Regions from separate parts of the Staphylococcus condimenti genome, predicted to be linked through region 3. Evidence: a T-box and tRNA genes for the amino acid it is inferred to sense, from the RefSeq annotation. Region 3 holds a T-box; the other regions hold tRNA genes.
What was found. The T-box of region 3 lies ahead of serS (serine--tRNA ligase). A T-box ahead of a tRNA ligase gene usually reads a tRNA of that ligase, here a tRNA-Ser.

Region 1 (5,158 bases), 320 kb from region 3:
GAATATTTTACGCGTGAAGGAGAACCGATTATTTATGTGAATTATACGACGTCGAATTATGTGCTGACATGGCATGGAAAAGATTATTTCTTTGAAACTGAAGCGGATTTTATTGTGTTTTATTTAGAAGTTATGGGCATTGATTTAGATAGTTTTGTGATTAATCATTTAGGCACACCTTTATCTGTTGTTTATAATTTAGGAATTGAAGGTCATGATTATGTTATTTGGCAAGAACATATTGATATCGATGCAGCATTGCCGGGTAATATGAGTTTGGTATTGAATGAAGGGAATCTTAATCGTTCATTGCGTGATTTTACATTGGTGGTGCCTGATCGTCATGAGTATGACCAAATTGTTGAAAAAGTGGATAAAGAGGTAAAACAGAAAGTGGAGTTAGGCGGTTATATCTATCCATTTACACGTCGCAATCAATTTACGCAAAGTATATTAACGATGACGAATTCAGATCAAATCGAGAATTTGGAGGAATTGGTGAAATTAAGTCCTCATTTGAAATTTCATATTGGTGCTTTAACTGAAATGTCTTCTAAATTGATGGCGATGGAGCGCTATGAGAATGTGAAGCTTTATCCATCGATTGAACGCGAAACCGTGAAGAAACTATATGATGACTGTGATATTTATTTAGATATTAATTCAGGTAATGAAATTTTAGATGCGGTTCGGCGTGCCTTCTTATCAGATATGTTGATTTTTGCATATGCGGAAACGGTACATAATTTGAAATATGTACTTGATGGAGAAGAAGGCAATGTCTTTAAAACTGCTGATTACCGGGGGTTGATGCATAAATTGCATCAGACTGTAGATAATCATGAAAAATGGCGCGGTTTATTGAAACGTCAAAAACAACAAGCGAATGCTGTGGAGGTTAAAACGTTTCGTCGATTATTTGAATAAAGCAAAAACGCTCGAATCTTTGTGGTGGTGAGGATTCGAGCATTTTTAAAGCTTTAATTGAGTGTGTTCCATAAATTGTCGACTGCGTAGCTGCGAACCGGATGCCATTTTTCTGCAGCGACTAGACGAGATTTTGATGTTGTATGGTTTGGCATTGCGTTTTTGATACCGATGTCTGTTTCTAAGAAACTATCAGTATAGCCGAGTGCTCTCATACCGATGTATTGTGCTGTCCATTTACCGATTCCTTTGATTGCTAGTAACTGTTTCATTTCAGCTTCAGCAGTTTCCATTTGGACGGTGTGGCGCGAAAAAGGAAGGGGAGATTCAGCACCCTGTACTATAGGATTTAATTGCACTTCATTATTTACAAGTGCTTCAGCTAAAGCAGCGATTGTATTGGAACGACGACCTGTAACGCCTAAAGGTCCTAATATATCTGAAATAGGTATGTCACCATGTGCTAAACGCACAAATTTTTCAGGGATGGGGAACAATGTATCTAAACCGGTTATTTTAGTTTTAAAGGATGTACCTAATGCATGAACAAGTCTGCCGGATATCGTTGTAGCTGCTTTGACAGTGATCTGTTGTCCTAATATTGCACGTACGCCTAATTCAAATCCGTTAAATGCACCTGGTACACGTAATCCTAACGTTATCCATTGTTCGTTAAGGGTTTTGTTGATGATTTCAGGATTGACTTCTAAATCAAATAAATGTTGCAGTTTTTGAACAACTTTATGCCATTCAGGTATTAAGCTTACACTCATTTCTACTAAGAGTGCATTGATTTTTATATTATTTTTTATCTTAAGCCAGCCTTTTACGGCTCTTTTTGTAGTAGAATCTTTAAGCAAGACGGTACGTGCATAGTAATTATCTTGTACTATTTCAACGCCCGGAATAGCTCGTTTGCTTAAATAATCTATCATTGCTGTCCAAATATAAGGTGGTTGATAATATAAATTAAATTCTATTGATTGATCGTACCAACTGTCATCAACGGAGTTGGTAAACCATGTGTCTTTATATAAGTTTTCTTTGAATGTATGAATAAATCGTTGTGTGAATTGCATTGTTTCACTCCTCATTATTCCATACCCGATTTAAGCAAAGTACTTGAAATCATATATTAGAAATTTTATTGTGGAAGCTGTCAGTGTTTAATCATCATCAATTTGCGAAAAGAAACACTGTCACAAGAGAATGGAGAAGTACCCAAGTACGGCTGAAGGGATCGGTCTCGAAAACCGACAGGGGCTTAGTAGCTCGCAAGGGTTCAAATCCCTTCTTCTCCGTCAAATCAAGCACGCTGATATAGAGGTCAGCGTGCTTTTTATTATATTTTTGCGAATACACATATTGTGATTAGGATCTGATTTTAAATGATTCCATAAAAAAGCAAAAAAACCTAGAGACTGTGGAAGTCTCTAGGTAAAGATTAACTATTCTTTATCTTCTTTTTTTCTTCTGCTGAAAGCTGCTAATCCAAAGAGTGCTAATAATGAGCCGAACAATGTTGTGTTTGTATTGTTTTCTTCAGTACCGGTATTTGGTAAAGCTTTTGCTTTAGATTTATTATCAGAAACGTCTTTGTGTTGTTTTGGTTCAACTTTATCAGCTGCTGGTTGAGTTTTCTTAGATTGTTGTTCATTTGCAACTGTAGTTTCTTTTACTTCATCAGAAGTTTTAACATTGTCAGTAGGTTCAGTTTTTCCGTGTTTAGGTTCAACAGGATCTTTTGGTGTTGGTTTTGCTGGTTCAGGTGTTTCTTTTTTAGCGATAACAGTTGGTGTGTACTTAGCTGTTGCTGCTGTACCATTTTTATCAACTCGTTTGACTAAAACGCCTTTGCCTTCTCCAGTGAATTTAGGATCCGGAGTAAATGTTACTTCACCGTTAGGATCGATAGTATATGTGCCTTCACCAGGAACTACTACTTTGTCTACTTCTTCACCCGTATTCGGATCAACCAACTTAGGTGCGATTGTGTTGTCAATCGGAACTAAAGGATCACCGCTTTCGAATGTAGGCGTACCATTTTGTACTTCGCCTTGAGGGCCTTCAGATGTGGCAGGTGTACCTTTAGGTGTTACTGCTGTCACATTAGGAATAAATTTAGCAGTCACCGTTGTACCATTTTTATCCACACGTTTGACTAAGATACCTTTGCCTTCTCCAGTGAATTTAGGATCCGGAGTGAATGTTACTTCGCCGTTAGGATCGATAGTGTAAGTACCTTCACCAGGAATTACTACTTTGTTGACTTCTTCGCCAGTATTCGGATCAACCAACTTAGGTGCGATTGTACTGTCAATCGGAACTAAAGGATCTCCGCCTTTGAAAGTAGGCGTACCTTCTTGAGGTTGACCTTGAACACCTGTAGAAGTAACCGGTGTACCAACTGGAGTAACTGGAGTTACGCTAGGTGTGTATTTAGCAGTAACCGGCGTACCGTTTTTATCCACACGTTTGACTTCAACGCCTTTGCCTTCTCCAGTGAATTTAGGATCCGGAGTGAATGTTACTTTACCGTTAGGGTCAACAGTGTAAGTACCTTCGCCAGGAACAGTCACTTTGTCGACTTCGTTGCCAGTTTTAGGATCAACTAGTTTAGGTGCAACTTTGTCATCGATTGTCACTAAAGGATCTCCGCCTTTGAAAGTAGGCGTACCTTTTTGAGGCTGACCTTGAGGTCCTTCAGATGTTACTGGTGTGCCGACAGGAGTTACCGCATTCACTTTAGGTGAATATTTCGCAGTAACTGTTGTACCGTTTTTATCCACACGTTTGACTTCAACGCCTTTAGCGTCACCTTTGAATTGAGGTTCCGGAGTAAATGTAACTTTACCGTTAGGATCAACAGTATAAGTACCTTCGCCAGGAACAGTCACTTTGTCAACTTCGTTGCCAGTTTTAGGGTCAAGCAACTTAGGTGCAACTTTGTCATCGATTGGCACTAAAGGATCTCCACCTTTGAAAGTAGGCGTACCTTTTTGAGGTTGACCTTGAGGCCCTTCAGATGTAGCCGGTGTGCCGACAGGAGTAACTGCTGTTACGTTAGGTGTATAAGTTGTTTGAGCTGGTGTACCATTAGTATCGACTCTTTCAACTTTAACAGGTGTTGCTTTACCGACAAATTGAGGTTCTGGAGTAAACGTTACAGTACCATCAGCATTTGCTGTATAAGTACCTTCGTTTGGAACTTTCAAAGTATCGACTTTAGCACCAGTAGCAGGGTCGATTAATTTAGGTGCAACATTTTCGTCAATCGGTACCGCTGGATCTCCACCTTTGAATACTGGTGTGTCTGTTTGAGATTGACCTTGAGGTCCTTCAGACTCAGTTGGCGTACCGACAGGAGTTACAGCGTTCACTTTAGGCGTATATTTCGCAGTAACTGTTGTACCGTTTTTATCCACACGTTTAACATCCCCACCTTTAGCATTACCTTTGAATTGAGGTTCCGGGGTAAATGTCACTTTGCCATTAGGATCAACAGTGTAAGTACCTTCGCCAGGAACAGTCACTTTGTCGACTTCGTTGCCAGTTTTAGGATCAACTAGTTTAGGTGCAACATTTTCGTCAATTGGTACCGCTGGGTCTCCACCTTCGAAAGTAGGTGTACCAGATTGAGGCTGACCTTGAGGTCCTTCAGACTCAGCTGGTGTACCAACAGGAGTTACAGCCGTTACTTTTGGTGTATAAGTGGTTTGAACCGGTGTGCCATTAGTATCGACTCTTTCAACTTTAACAGGTGTTGCTTTACCGACAAATTGAGGTTCCGGAGTAAATGTTACAGTACCATCAGGGTTAGCAACATAAGTACCTTCATTTGGAACTTTCAAAGTATCGACTTTAGCGCCAGTAGCAGGGTCGATTAATTTAGGTGCAACTGTTTCATCAATCGGAACTAAAGGATCTCCGCCTTCGAATGTAGGTGTACCTGTTTGAGTTTTACCTTGTACACCTGTTGTTTCTGCTGGATTAGCAGTTGGTGTTACAGCGTTCACTTTAGGTGTGTATTTCGCAGTAACCGGTGTACCGTTCTTATCGACACGTTTAACATCAACGCCTTTAGCATCACCTTTGAATTGAGGTTCCGGAGTGAATGTCACTTTGCCATTAGGATCAACAGTATAAGTACCTTCGCCAGGAACAGTTACTTTATCGACTTCATTACCAGTAGTCGGATCAACCAACTTAGGTGCAACATTTTCATCGATAG
Region 2 (5,158 bases), 140 kb from region 3:
AGCAGGTTCAGTTACACCAAGTAAGCCTGAAATACCTGAAGTTAATGCTAAACCTTCTTCTTTTGCCATTTTACGACGTTTATATACATACCATGCACCAAATGCTGCTGAACCTTGGCAAATATTTGAAATTGCTAGGATTGGCCATAAGTATGTTCCTTTTAAGCTGCTTCCCATTAATTGGAAGTCTACTGCTAAGAACATGTGATGCAAACCAGTGATTACAAGTGGTGCGTAGAATAATCCATAAATAGCACCGCCTAACCAGCCTGCACGGTTGAATAAGAATGTTACAACATCAGTAATGCCTGTTCCGATCCATAATGCAATCGGTCCGATGACTAAGAACGCTAAGAAACCTGTTACTAATAAAGCAATCGGTCCTACAACCAGCATTTTGATTGAGTCATGAACTACTTTATTTAGGCCCTTCTCAATCTGGGCAAGTACATATGATGCTAATAATACAGGTAAAACTTGTCCTTGATAGTTCAATTGTTTAACGTCTAAACCGAAAATGTGCCAAACTGGAATTTTTGATCCTTGGTTCAAATCATATTGCGAAACAAGTTGCGGATGCATCAATACAAGCCCTAATACTAAACCAAGTACCGGGTTCCCTCCGAATACGCGCATACTGCTCCAACCAATCAAAGCTGGCAAGAAGATGAATGCCGTTGTCGCAATAACATTCACAATATCTGCAAAATCATGTATCTGCGGAAATTGTTCGGTTAAGGGTTTCGGTCCGAATAAATCTTTCATAGTTAATAAGTTGTATATCCCCATTAACAGACCGGCTGTTACGATGGCTGGCAAGATAGGAATGAATATGTCTCCAAGTAATTTAACTAAACGTTGGAGTGGATTGCCTTTCTTTGCTGCCGCTGCTTTTACATCGTCTTTTGAAGCGCCTTCTTTACCAATATCAGCCATAAATTTTTTGTAAACTTCATCGACTGTCCCAGGGCCGATAACAATTTGATATTGATTATCCGCTTTAAATTGTCCTTTAACAAGCGGGTTATCATTTAATTTATCCTTATTTACTTTATCGTCATCTTTTAATACTAAGCGTAATCGCGTCACACAGTGCGTTGCCGTTTCTACGTTTTCCGCGCCACCGATTGCCTCCACAATCTGTTTAACGTCTTTATCTTTAACAGCCATCCGACTCACTCCCTTTGTTTTATGTTTGAATCTATTGTACTTGTCTAGACAAGTTATGTAAAGGCTTTCATTAAAAATAATAATTGCTCATTCAAAAAAATTTACTTTAACCTAAAAAAGTGATGGAATTAACCTTTTCCATCACTTCACATCTTATTATTTCTCTAATTTTTTTCGTTCAATAATTTGGACAAGGTTGCCGCAAGTATCATCAAAAATTGCGAATTTCACACCGCTTCCGTAATCCATAGGCGCCATTGTAAAACCTACACCTTGTTCTTTCAATTTTTGGTACTCAGATTGCACGTCTTCTACATCAAACATTGTACATGGAATACCCTCTTCTTTTAAACCTTCTTGATATGCTTTAGCTACTGGGTGATTATTGGGTTCCAATAATAATTCAGCTCCACCTGGATTTTCTGAGGAAACAACCGTTAACCATCTATATTCGCCTGCAGGTTCATCTGCTTTCTTTTGAAAACCTAGTATTTCAGTATAAAATTTTAATGCTTGATCTTGATTGTCTACAAAGATACTTGCTACTTTAATTTCCATGGGAATACCCTCCATTATGTAATAGTTATTTAATTCCTTATTTCGAACTATGGTAAACCTTCTTGTAAAATACCTCTATTAAATTGAGCACTCCCCATTTTTAATTATTAAAATACAAATTAAAAAGGCAATCACTCAATACGAACATTGAATAATTGCCTTTTTATATCTATTAGTCTTGGATTTCATTTATAATGGCGGAGGAAGAGGGATTCGAACCCCCGCGAGCCGTTAAGCCCCTGTCGGTTTTCAAGACCGATCCCTTCAGCCGGACTTGGGTATTCCTCCAATAAGCACAATAAACATCATATTATACCCCTTTATAAATGTCAATAAATTTTACAAGAAAATTTTACACAATCAATATTGACAATTCCGTATCGCAACAAAATAGAGGGACGGCTGCCCCTCTATTATTAACTTAAAACTAGCTGCTTTTGTAAATATCTATGAACAGATTTTGCTGCGCCTCGACCTTCTTTAATCGCCCACACAACTAAACTTTGTCCACGACGTGCATCACCTGCTGTAAAAATGTGAGGTTGATTCGTCGTATAATCAACTTCATTTGCTACAATTTTGTTTTGTTCGGTACGCAAATCAAAAGTATTCGGCACAGTATTTTCAGTACCTACAAATCCAATTGCCAGTAATATTAAATCAGCTGGCCAATGTTTTTCGGTATCATCAATTTTAGTACTGCCATCTGGCATTTTCCTCAACGTTTGTGTATAAACACCTCGAACATTGCCAATGCGATCCACATCATAACGCATCGTTTGTGCACCATAAGCACGTGGTTCAAAACCAAAACGTTCTTCTGCTTCTTTATGTGCATAATCCATTTTAAAAACAGGCATAGACAATGGCCAATAAGGATTACCTTCAATTTCATAACGTTCAGGCATCTTCGTACGATAATTGAATTGTACAACGGTTTTACAATTTTCTCGCAATGCAGTCGCTACACAATCAGCTCCTGTATCACCAGAACCTATCACGATGACATTCTTACCTTCGGCACAAATCTCTGCATCTTCTGGTTTCAATTCTCCATTCGCAATCTGTGTTTGTTCTGTTAAATAATCCATTGCAAAGTGGATACCATATCCCATACGTCCTTCTAACGGAAGGTCTCTTGCTTGCTGTGAACCAGTACAAACGATGATGGCATCATATTCAGATTCAAGCGTCTCTTTCGAGATATCATTTCCAACCTCTGTATTTGTAACAAAACGGATACCCGCTTCTTCCATCAATCGAATACGTCGTCGGACCACTTCTTTATCCAATTTCATATTAGGGATGCCATACATTAATAATCCACCTGCTTCACATGCCCGTTCATAAACGGTCACCTCATACCCCTTCGCATTCAATTCATCAGCTGCCGTTAAACCTGCAGGCCCACTACCAACAATCGCTACACGCTGTTCTATGCGATTTGCAGGAACACGCGGTTCTACCCATCCATTTTCAAATGCTTCGTCTATTATAGTACGCTCGATACCTTTAATTGCCACCGGGTCTCGATTAATATTCATCACACAAGATTGTTCACAAGGTGCTGGACAGACACGCCCTGTAAAATCAGGGAAATTATTCGTTTCTGATAACCGTTCGTACGCCGCTTTATAATCTTGATGATAAACAAGATCATTCCATTCTGGTATATAATTTCCAATCGGACATCCTACTGTATCACGTTCAACTAGTTGTCCTGTTTGGCAAAACGGAGTACCACAGTCCATACATCTCGCACCTTGCAGCGCAGCATCTTCTTTAGAAAAACATTGTTGAAATGCTGCATGACTCGTTAAACGTTCTGCTAACGAAAGCTCAGGCAGTGCTTGTCTGTCATATTTCATAAAACCTTTAAATTCTCCCATTTAAAACACTCCTTCCTTTCCGTTAATAAACAACTGAAAATGGTTCATCTGATGTCACTTCTGTACTTGAATCATAAAAAGCGTTCAAAACTGCTTGCTCGCTATTTTCAGTTTGGCGATGATGCAATTCAAGCTTGTGCATCATTAATTTATAATCTTTAGGTGTTACTTTCACTACATAATCAACAATATTATCAAAATCAGCTAAAATCGCTGAAGCTTTCTTACTTCCTGTATATGCCACATGTTCTTCTAACATATTTTTTAATGTTTCAAATTCTTCTGGATGCGCTAACGCATCAAAATCCAATGTTTCTAATGCATGGTATGCTTTAAATTGTTCGACATCATCAGGGAAAATATATGCGACACCACCGCTCATACCTTGACCGAAGTTATCTCCGACATTTCCTAAGACAACGACACGTCCCCCTGTCATGTATTCCAAACCATGATTTCCGATACCTTCTACAACAGCATGAACGCCACTGTTTCTGATACAAAATCGTTCGCCGGCATAACCATTGATGAAGGCTTTACCGCTTGATGCGCCATAGAAACATACATTTCCAGCAATAATATTTTCTTCTCGTTCTTCATTCGGTGCATTGATAATAATCTTACCGCCGGACAAACCTTTACCAACATAGTCATTAGCATCACCTGTATGATGAATAGTTAATCCAGATGGTGTGAATGCACCAATACTTTGACCAGCATGGCCAGTCGTTTCAACATAAATCGTATCTTCAGGTAAACCTTCCGCTCCATGTGCTTGAGTAATCAGACTACCGGCAGTTACACCAACATCACGCTGCTCATTGCACAAATTATAATGTCCTCTGAATTTAGTTCCAGAGAGAATAGAAGCCTCTGCATCTGGAATCAATTCTGCCGCATCAAATCCTTCTTCTAAATGATGCAACTGTTCAATTTCTTTAAATCGTGGCCCTTGTTCTTTATGCAACAGTGGTGCTACGTCGAGTGAACGCGCCTTTTCACTATGCACTTCTGATGAAGGTTCAAGTAAATCTGAACGTCCAATCAATTCATCCACTGTACGCAAACCAAGCTCAGCTAAGATTTCACGTAATTCATGCGCAATGAAATGCATGAAATTCACCACGTGATCCGCACGTCCTGTAAATAGGGCACGCAAATCTTCATTTTGTGTCGCCACACCGACTGGACAAGTGTCTTTATGGCACACACGCATCATGACACAACCAAGTACAATTAACGGTGCTGTTGCAAAACCAAATTCTTCAGCACCTAAGGCACATGCATAAGCAACATCATGTCCTGTTAAAAGTTTACCGTCTGTTTCCAACCTTACACGAGAACGCAAATTGTTCATCATAAGGGTTTGATGCGTTTCTGCTAGACCGATTTCCCAAGGCAGTCCAGCGTGTTGAATACTCGTTTTAGGTGAAGCACCAGTACCGCCATCATAACCGCTGATCACGATTTTATCTGCGAAAGCTTTTGCAACACCTGCTGCTATTGTTCCGACACCGCTTTTAGATACTAATTTTACTGCA
Region 3 (5,158 bases):
GAAACAATCTATGGTATTACTACAGGATTTGGTTTATTCAGTGATGTCTTGATTGATCCAGACCAATATAATCAGCTGCAAGTGAATTTGATTCGTTCTCATGCTTGCGGGACAGGTGACCCATTCTCGCATGACGTTGCACTTGTGATGATGATATTACGTTTAAATACAATGTTAAAAGGCCATTCAGGTGTGACTACTGAATTGGTAGATCAATTGATTTATTTCATCAATCATCGTATTATCCCAATTATTCCGCAGCAAGGTTCATTAGGAGCATCAGGAGATTTAGCACCGCTTTCTCATCTTGCTTTAGCATTAATTGGTGAAGGTAAAGTATATTACCAACAAGAAGAACGTGAAAGCAGCGAAGTACTTGAAGAATTAGGACGTAAGCCGCTGCAATTATCTGCTAAAGAAGGATTAGCGTTAATCAACGGTACACAAGCCATGACAGCACAAGGTGTCATTAATTGGATTGAAGCGGAATCATTAGCTTATCAATCTGAATGGATTGCTTCATTGACACACCAAGCATTAAACGGTATTACAGATGCCTATCGTCCTGAAGTGCATGATGTACGCAACTTCCCAGAACAAAGCGCAGTAGCTGACCGTATGTTGTATTGGTTGGAAGATTCTAATTTAACGACACATCAAGGAGAAATCCGTGTTCAAGACGCTTATACATTACGTTGTATTCCACAAGTGCATGGTGCAAGCTTTGAAACTTTAAACTTTGTGAAAAAACAATTAGAACGTGAAATGAATGCAGCAAATGATAATCCGCTTATTTTCCATGAAGACGATGAAACACTTGTCATTTCAGGTGGAAACTTCCATGGACAACCTGTAGCTTATGCCTTAGATTTCTTAAAAGTAGCAGTCAGTGAATTAGGCAATATTGCAGAACGCCGTCTTGAACGTTTAGTCAATCCGCAGCTTAACGGAGACTTACCTGCATTCTTAAGTCCAGAACCTGGTCTGCAAAGTGGGGCGATGATTATGCAATATGCAGCAGCAAGTCTTGTGTCTGAGAATAAGACATTAGCTCATCCGGCAAGTGTAGATTCTATCCCATCTTCTGCAAATCAAGAAGATCATGTGTCTATGGGAACAATTGCTTCACGTCACGGTTATCAAATTGTGGATAACACAAGACGTGTATTAGCGATTGAATTAATCATTGCGTTGCAAGCCGTAGAGTTGAAAGGGATTGATAAATTATCGCCGCGTTCTCGTGAAAAATATGAGACATTACGCAATATCACGCCTTCTATTACAGAAGATCGTCAGTTCCATAAAGACATTACAAAAGTGGCTCGATACTTACAGCAAACGGCTTATACAAAGATTGAATGTAAATAACATGAATTTTTATTGAATTCTGAAAAAGTTGAAAATACGTATTGCAAATTATAAAAACCTTTGCTATAGTGAACTTAAGTTAATAAGACATTGTTCGCAGGACAAGTAATCCTGATAATTGATTTCAGAGAGCTTATGGTGAGTGTGAATAAGCAATCAATATCTGTGACGAATCTACCTGCTTATTGAAGGAACAACCGGTAATAACCGTTATTTTAGCGAGAGTGCAGTGCTTATTTTATATTTGTACTGTTAAATAGGGTGGCAACACGTAGTACCACGTCCCTTGTAGGGGCGTGGTATTTTTTTATGTTTTTTGCCTCCTTATAGATTCAAATTAATTCACTTATTAGGTATATATTGGAAAGGATGACCGTATTATGTTAGATATCAAATTATTCAGAAACGAACCGGACTACTTAAAAGGAAAAGTTAAATTACGTGGTATGGATCCAAAAGTAGTAGACGAAGTTTTAGAACTAGACGGCAAACGCCGTGAGTTAATCGGTAAAGCAGAAGAAATGAAAGCTGAAAGAAACAGAGTCAGCAATGAAATTGCTGAGAAAAAACGCAACAAAGAAAATGCAGATGATGTAATCGTTGAAATGAGAAAATTAGGCGATGACATTAAAGAAGTAGACACTGAATTAAATGAAGTAGATGAAAAATTAAATTATAGATTATCTACAATTCCTAACGTTATGCATGATGATGTGCCTGAAGGTGACTCTGATGAAGAAAACATCGAAGTTAAAAAATGGGGTACACCTCGCAAATTCGATTTCGAAGCTAAAGCACATTGGGATTTAGTTGAAGAATTAGGAATGGCAAACTTTGACCGTGCTGCACGTGTTTCAGGTGCACGTTTCGTATTCTTAACTAATGAAGGTGCACAATTAGAACGTGCATTAATGAACTACATGCTGACTAAACATACAACACAACATGGCTACACTGAAATGATGGTACCGCAATTAGTGAATGCTAATTCTATGTATGGTACAGGTCAATTACCTAAGTTTGAAGAAGACTTGTTCAAAGTGGAAAAAGAAGGATTGTACATGATTCCTACAGCAGAAGTTCCACTTACTAACTACTACCGCGAAGAAGTCTTGTCTGCAGATCAATTGCCAGGCAAGTTCACTGCACAGTCAGCTTGCTTCAGAAGTGAAGCGGGTTCTGCCGGACGTGATACACGTGGTTTAATCCGTTTACACCAATTCGATAAAGTTGAGTTGGTACGTTTTGAAAAACCTGAAGATTCTTGGGATGCATTAGAACAATTAACAAGCAACGCAGAAGCAATTCTTGAAGAACTTGAATTACCATATCGCCGCGTTATTCTTTGTACTGGCGACCTTGGGTTCAGTTCAAGTAAAACTTATGACTTAGAAGTTTGGCTTCCAAGTTATGATGAATACAAAGAAATCAGCTCATGTTCTAACATGACAGATTTCCAAGCACGCCGTGCAAATATCCGATTCAAACGTGATAAAGATGCTAAACCAGAATTAGTTCATACTTTGAACGGAAGCGGTTTGGCAGTCGGACGTACATTCGCGGCGATTGTTGAGAACTACCAAAATGCTGATGGTTCAATTACAATTCCTGAAGCATTAGTTCCGTTCATGGGCGGAAAAACTAAAATCGGCCCAGCAACAAAATAAATAGGATCATCGAGTAGTTGGAAAACGAATTAAGATGATCCAACCTCGTTCCAATATATATTTACCTACCACTTTGAGTGCTGTACTTACCAATACAGCACTCATCTTTTTTATTTCCCGATAATTTATTTCCCTGAAAGCAAACAAAAAACCGATTACCTTCTTCAGATAATCGGTATATCAGCATATACTAAAAATAGCATAGAATCAACGTTTTTAAGTGTTCTGGAAGTCTAAGCTCAGACAAACGGTAGTCTGACCCCCTGTTATGTATGTTCAACGTAATGTTGTTGAATCGTAGGCATTCGAGAATAGGAATGCAACAAAACTAATCACGCTTAATGTGAATAAACCATAACCTAAAGGGATAAGGAAATTTCCAGCATTAAAGAAAATGAGTCCTGTTATTGTCATTCTAATTAATGCATGTAAAACAAAACATAAAACGCTGGCAAAAAATAGTGCTAAACTACTTCCGCCAAAAAGGACTTTCTGCATTTCGACTGGTACTCCTTTTTAAATTTAAAACTTTATTTTTTTCTCATTTTTTATGTTTCAATTATAACGCGGTTTATAACAGATTACGATAGATGTTTTAGGATTTTAACAAATAATTAATAAAACGTAATTATTTAATAAAGTGTTGTATTAAGCTGCCGATTAATAAAATAATCATAGCGACAAGCACCATAATATTAGCAACAAGCGTCTGATATTGATTACGTAAATGTTTAGGTTTAGTAAGTTCTTTTAACAATATAGCACCTGCGATGAATAACAATAAAAATACAATCACGTAAACAATAATAGATCCGATTGACATATGAAATACCCCCTTATCTTTACATATTTCGAATGCTTTCTTTAATAAAATTGTACCTCAATTATTCTTCTGAAAACATGGGTAGAAGAAATATGCTTGATGATGTAAGTTGTGGGGTAGCAATAGGTTAATCAACACTTGCAGCTACTTGTTTCTCTTAAGGTAAATCAAGTAGGTGATTCTTGCCAACTATGTTAAAATAATTCTTATAGTTACTAAAGTATAGGAGTGGCGAATTTGTTTGCAAAAATAGACTTTAAGGCGACGTTTCTAGCAACATTAGCACTCATTGTTGTTGCTGCAGTCACCTATTTCCTGCCGTTTGCTGGACTGTTACTGTTCTTTGTTGCGACAGTACCTGGGATTGTTCTTTGGCATAAGTCCCGCATGTCATTCGGCATAAGCGCACTCATTACAGTTGTTTTAGTAGTATTTTTTGGAAGTGAAGGGCTTCTGAGCTACATTATTTTTGTCTTATTATTAAGTTTAATTGTAGGTCAGTTATTAAAAGAACGTACTTCTAAAGAACGCATACTTTATATCGCAACTACATATATGAGTATTTTAACGTTAGGCGCGTTTATGATGCTGCAAGTATTCAAGCGTATTCCGAATACACAAGTACTCGTTAAACCGTCTAAAGATCAATTGTACGATATGATGGCTATGAGTGGTTTAGACTCAGCTTCACGCGGTGTTTTAGAAGAGGGTTTCCGTCAAATGGCTGTCCAATTACCAAGTTACATCATTATCGTAATTTTCTTCTTGATTTTGATTAATTTGATTGTAACATTTCCGATTTTACGTAAATTCAAGATTGCAACACCTGTATTCAGACCGTTATTCGCTTGGCAATTTAATCGTGTTTTAGCATATATTTACTTTATCGTTCTATTGTGTGTGATGTTTGCAACACAACCTGGAACTTTCCAAAGTATTGTGTTGAATATGCAAGTGATTCTTTCATTCGTAATGTTTATTCAAGGTTTAAGCGTGATTGCGTTCTTTGCGAAAGTTAAACGTCTGCCTCCAGGTGTAGGTATTCTATTAATGGTATTAGGATTTTTATTGACACCTGTTTTACCTGTCATAGGACTATTAGGTGTCGTTGATTTATGTTTCAACTTAAAACGATTTATCAAAAAATGATTTGAGGTGACAGAATGAATCGTCAATCCACTAAGAAAGCACTGATGATTCCCTTTTTATTAATGGTGTTAACTGCGATTGCAATTGTTGTAGTCTGGTTTGTCTTTAATCAGCTTATTGCAGGTATCGCATCAGCAGTTTTACTCGTAAT
Region 4 (5,158 bases), 350 kb from region 3:
AAGGAACAGTGTTAGATGTATTCAGTCATCCGAAAACTAAAACAGCTAAGAACTTTGTTTCAACTGTTATCAGTACTGATATCAGTGAAAAAATGATACATCAGTTGCCGACAGATGAAAATTATCAAGATGTGAAAGTGTACATGGAAGGCTCGCAATTAGGTTTGTCAGTTATCCAGACATTGATTAAAACATTCAATCTAGATGTTAATGTGATTTACGCTTCTATGTCTGATATTCAAGATACTTCAGTTGGTTATCTAACATTGCGTATTAAAGGTTCTGATGAAGAAAAACAACGCGCATATGATTATTTGAAACAACATCATATCGAATATGAGGAGGTTGGATAATATGCTAGGTTCATCATTAGATTCATCGCAATTATGGGAAGCACTCTATCAAACATTATTGATGGTTTCGATATCATTAGTAATTGGTGCATTAATCGGAATTCCGCTAGGCATACTGCTTGTTGTAACTAAGAAAAACGGAATATGGGAAAATGTCGCAGTTTACCATATTTTGAATCCGATTATTAATATTTTCCGTTCAATTCCATTCATTATTTTGTTAATTGCGATTGTGCCATTCACAAAATTAATTGTTGGAACATCCATCGGGACAGCAGCAGCGATTGTACCTTTAACTGTATATGTGGCACCTTACATTGCACGTTTAGTTGAAAACTCACTGTTAGAAGTGGATTCAGGTGTAATTGAGGCAGCACACGCCATGGGTGCTTCACCTTTCCAAATCATTCGTTACTTTTTAATGCCGGAAGCTTTAGGTTCATTAATTTTAGCGATTACAACTGCAATTATTGGTTTAATCGGTTCAACAGCTATGGCTGGTGCAGTTGGCGGTGGCGGTATCGGTGACTTGGCTTTAGCTTATGGTTACCAACGTTTTGATACAATCGTCATCATTATCACAGTGGTTATCTTAGTTATTATGGTTCAGCTGATTCAATCTCTCGGGAATGTATTGGCTAAGAAAATTCGCAGAAACTAATCAAACAAAGGGGTATTTAGGATATGAAAAAAATATTAGTATTGTTAATGGCGTTAGTTGTTGTACTTGCTGCATGCGGTGGCAATAAGAAAGATGATAAAACAGTAACAGTAGGGGTAGCATCAGATGACACAAAAGTATGGGATAAAGTAAAAGAACTTGCGAAAAAAGATGGAATCAACGTTGAAATCAAGAAATTCTCTGATTACAACGTACCGAACAAGGCGCTAAACGATGGGGATATCGACATGAACGCATTCCAACACTTCGCATTCTTACATGAGTATGAAAAAGCAAACAAAGGCACACATATCACACCAATCCGTACAACTGTTTTTGCACCATTAGGTATTTATTCTAAGAAAGTCAAAGATATTAAAGACTTGAAAAAAGGGGCTAAAGTTGTTATTCCTAATGATGTTTCCAACCAAGCACGCGCATTGAAATTATTGGAAAATGCAGGTTATATCAAACTTTCTAAAGACTTCGGTTTGAAAGGCAGCAAAAAAGATATCGTTGAAAACAAAAAAGATTTAGATATTAAAGCAGTTGATGCACAACAAACAGCACGTTCTTTAGATGACGTAGATATCGCAGTTATTAATAACGGTGTTGCGTCAAAATCAGGATTAGATCCTAAAAAAGACCCAATCTTCTTGGAAAAAGATGATACAAATACTTCTAAACCTTACATCAACCTTATTGCTGTAAATGATAAAGACAAAGATAACAAAACATATAAAAAAGTTGCTGAGTTGTATCATTCTAAAGAAGCAAGAAAAGCATTGAAAGAAGACACTAAAGACGGTGAAAAAATCGTTGACTTGTCACAAAAAGAAATTAAAGAAATTACAGACAGCTTAAAATAAAGTAAAAGTTTAAACGGCCATTCCTAGAGATAGGGATGACCGTTTTTTAATATAGCAAGCACAAGTTTTGAAGATTTAAGAGCTTAGTGAAATAGTTTAAAACATAAAAAAGCTTCGACTCAGTATTCTGAATCGAAGCTTTTTAGTAGCGGAGAAAGAGGGATTCGAACCCCCGCGAGCCGTTAAGCCCCTGTCGGTTTTCAAGACCGATCCCTTCAGCCGGACTTGGGTATTTCTCCATGCAATATTTAACACAAGATTTATTATATAAGAAGATGACCTACCCGTCAACAAGTTTTTAATAAAAAAATCAAAAACTTTGAATGTATTTCAAAAAGTTAATACAAGACAAAAAATGGGTTACGGTTGCCAGCTTTATAAATCGGGTAATTATTTAATGTTATGTCAAAACTACCAATTTAGGAGTGCTACTATGATGGAAGAATTATATTATGGAGACCATGAAGAACAATTAATTGATATTTATCCAGCACCAGATACACTAGCTGAACATGATGATAAATGGCTCGTATTAATTCATGGCGGTTACTGGAGACAACAATATGACCGCTCATTAAATGATAAGTTAATAGAAATGCTGACAAAAGAAGGATATAATGTTGCGAACGTTGAATATCGACGGGGAGAACATGCTTGGCCGATACCTGAAGAGGATACTAAAAAAGCACTTCAAGCTTTCAAATCATCTAGATTTGTTGATAATCAAGAAATTATTTTAATCGGTCACTCTGTAGGCGGCCAATTAGTCTTGAATAATGCAGATGAAGCTGATCGCGTTATTGCGATGGCACCTGTAACTGATGTGCCGTACACAAAAGAACAAGGACTAGGAAGAAATGCAGTAGAGGAATATTTTGGTGATATCACAGGAGCAGCACTTGAAGCAGCATCTCCAATGTCACGTTTACCATTAAAAACAAAAACTTTAATCATTCAAGGTTTTAATGATAGCGGTGTGAAAGTAGAGTCTACCTTAGCATATGTGTCTCAAAATGAAGAAAACACAATTGATTTATATGCGTTCGCGCATCTAGGGCATATGCAATGTCTTGAACCTAAAGGCCGTCATATCGATTTAATGCTTGAATGGATTGATCATAAAGACGAAGAGAATTAAAGCATTACTATTTTATTAGGTCGCACTCAAATAAGAGTGCGATTTTTTTGCTTTTTATATAATGCTACAGAATTTTTTATTGTATACTGTATGCATTAAAAACAGTTAGAGTCTCCCATTTGTTAAAAAGTATTTTATTTTTTGAGAAAATAGTATATTATAATAATGAAAAGTGAGAGATTCGGGATTAGTTTTTCGAATGAATCATGTGATTAGATATAAAACCAATCCATTTTTTGAATACTTTGAATTCTCATTTTGCCACAACCATTCTTCGTTTGACCACTTTATATTTTCTTTCTAATTTTTTACCTAAATATTTATAAAATGATATCAGGGGGGACCTCAATGAATTATAGCTACAGTATTATTAAATCATCAATTTGCAAGTTAGATTTAACCAAGGATGAAGATTATGTACATGTGTATTTCGTGCTTTCAGGTAATGTAAAGATGCTGAGAAAAGGAAAGACACTTATCTATAAAACTGGAGAATTTTTTATTCAAAAACCAGATAAGATACCTTTGGAAATAGAGGTTAATAAGGGCTGTATTATCTATTTAGCAATTCATAAAAATTACTTTGAAAAATATTACATGAAGAACACCTTGAATACTGAAAATAATTTTGAGATTCATCATCATATTAAAGACTCATTTATGAATATAATTAGAAATATGTATGAAAAAAATTATTTGGAAGCGGATATTTGTTTTATTAAGATGTTGAACTATCTGCGTGTCTATTTAGAAATCTTCGATAACTATTTGTTCCGTCCTACTTTAAGCAAAACAATCAATGAAATTATTGAATATATCAACGATAATTATAAAGAACCTCTTAAATTGTGCGTGGTCGCTAGAGAACTCTTCTATAATGAAAGCTTTATTTCTAGAAAATTCAAGGAAGAGATGAATGTGACTTTTACAGAGTACCTTACAAATGTAAGATTATGCAATTTAGCTGAATACCTAATAGTAAGAGGAGAGGATAATGGCATTTGGGAGGAGTTCGGTTTTCCAAGTCAGCGTGCCTTTTTAAAGAGGTTCAAAGAGACCTACCATATGACGCCTAGAGAATTTATTTTAAGCACTCAATATTACCGAAATCCTCAGCATGCGATTACTGAATCAGTTTATACAGAAGTGATGAAGTATTTACAATATGATAAATCATCAGTTAATGAGATGTCTTAGTGTGTCAATTGACGTTACATTATGATGTCTCTGAATGTAAATCTGGAGACTGCACAAATAGTTGTTTGCTTTTTATTATTTGTAATAGCAGTATCTAATCAACTATTGCACATTTTGAACTTTAATATTATCAAGCTTATTTATCTAACTGTTTCTTTAAAAATGGTTTTTCAAGGGTTTCAATTAGAAATAGCTTAAGTGAAATTTTAAGAATAACATTCCCTTGGATATCAATAAGGTTAAATACGATAAAATCTTAATATTATAATACTCTAATTAGGGTATAAGTTATTAAACCAAGAAAAAATAATGCTATTTTATGGGGGAATGAAGAATCATGAATGTAAAAGTAACTGACCTTTTAAAAAAGAGATTAAATAAACTTAATAAGAATTTTAAACATTTCGGCGATGATTTAGCTTATCTTACTTTGACAAGTCGCAATGATGGCACTTTAAAAGATTTGTTAGGCATTCAATTATTAAGAAATTCTGATAGCGAAACAGTAGCAAGAGAGATTGCACGTTTGGATTTAGCTATTTTAAACAATAATGAATTAAATAATATTATCAAGTTGAAGTCGGTATATGTTCAAGATTTCGAACAGAATCCTACTGTCGAAGAATCAAATGCAGTAAAAGCGATTAAACGAGATATTGAGGATAACTTGAACAAAATTGTAAACCCGCCTAAATCATGGACGTACACTGTTGCAGAAGATGCGAAATTACATTTTGCTGCGATTTATGTCGATGTACAAGCTAAGAAGAAATTTGAGCTGCCTGAAACAAAAACTGAATTCTTAAAACTTTATCCAGAATTAAAAGAAGGAGATCTTGTATATAAAAGTATTTTCCGTCACCGTGAAGCTCGTGATTACTCTATTGAAGAAATTATTGAACCTAGATTGCAATCAGCTGTCTTTAATCCGATTTTAGAT

Region 1: it encodes a tRNA-Ser, which carries the amino acid that the T-box ahead of serS (serine--tRNA ligase) is inferred to sense. The anticodon was not compared.
Region 2: it encodes a tRNA-Ser, which carries the amino acid that the T-box ahead of serS (serine--tRNA ligase) is inferred to sense. The anticodon was not compared.
Region 4: it encodes a tRNA-Ser, which carries the amino acid that the T-box ahead of serS (serine--tRNA ligase) is inferred to sense. The anticodon was not compared.

The regions. Positions count from the first base shown of each region.
Region 1 is NZ_CP015114.1:1,887,089-1,892,246, forward strand. It holds gene gtfB (accessory Sec system glycosylation chaperone GtfB) at 1-927, shown strand, start outside; gene A4G25_RS09210 (DNA-3-methyladenine glycosylase 2) at 981-2,006, opposite strand; tRNA gene A4G25_RS09215 (tRNA-Ser) at 2,139-2,228, shown strand; partial or broken gene A4G25_RS13160 (YSIRK-type signal peptide-containing protein) at 2,436-5,158, opposite strand, start outside.
Region 2 is NZ_CP015114.1:1,423,648-1,428,805, forward strand. It holds gene treP (PTS system trehalose-specific EIIBC component) at 1-1,170, opposite strand, end outside; gene A4G25_RS07195 (VOC family protein) at 1,327-1,728, opposite strand; tRNA gene A4G25_RS07200 (tRNA-Ser) at 1,924-2,016, opposite strand; gene A4G25_RS07205 (glutamate synthase subunit beta) at 2,145-3,617, opposite strand; gene gltB (glutamate synthase large subunit) at 3,640-5,158, opposite strand, start outside.
Region 3 is NZ_CP015114.1:1,566,102-1,571,259, forward strand. It holds gene hutH (histidine ammonia-lyase) at 1-1,368, shown strand, start outside; T-box leader at 1,452-1,658, shown strand; gene serS (serine--tRNA ligase) at 1,749-3,035, shown strand; gene A4G25_RS07870 (hypothetical protein) at 3,312-3,533, opposite strand; gene A4G25_RS07875 (hypothetical protein) at 3,664-3,858, opposite strand; gene A4G25_RS07880 (DUF2232 domain-containing protein) at 4,081-5,007, shown strand; gene A4G25_RS07885 (DHH family phosphoesterase) at 5,022-5,158, shown strand, end outside.
Region 4 is NZ_CP015114.1:1,917,887-1,923,044, forward strand. It holds gene A4G25_RS09250 (methionine ABC transporter ATP-binding protein) at 1-353, shown strand, start outside; gene A4G25_RS09255 (methionine ABC transporter permease) at 355-1,014, shown strand; gene gmpC (dipeptide ABC transporter glycylmethionine-binding lipoprotein) at 1,038-1,883, shown strand; tRNA gene A4G25_RS09265 (tRNA-Ser) at 2,033-2,122, opposite strand; gene A4G25_RS09270 (alpha/beta hydrolase family protein) at 2,317-3,021, shown strand; gene A4G25_RS09275 (helix-turn-helix transcriptional regulator) at 3,370-4,218, shown strand; gene A4G25_RS09280 (hypothetical protein) at 4,556-5,158, shown strand, end outside.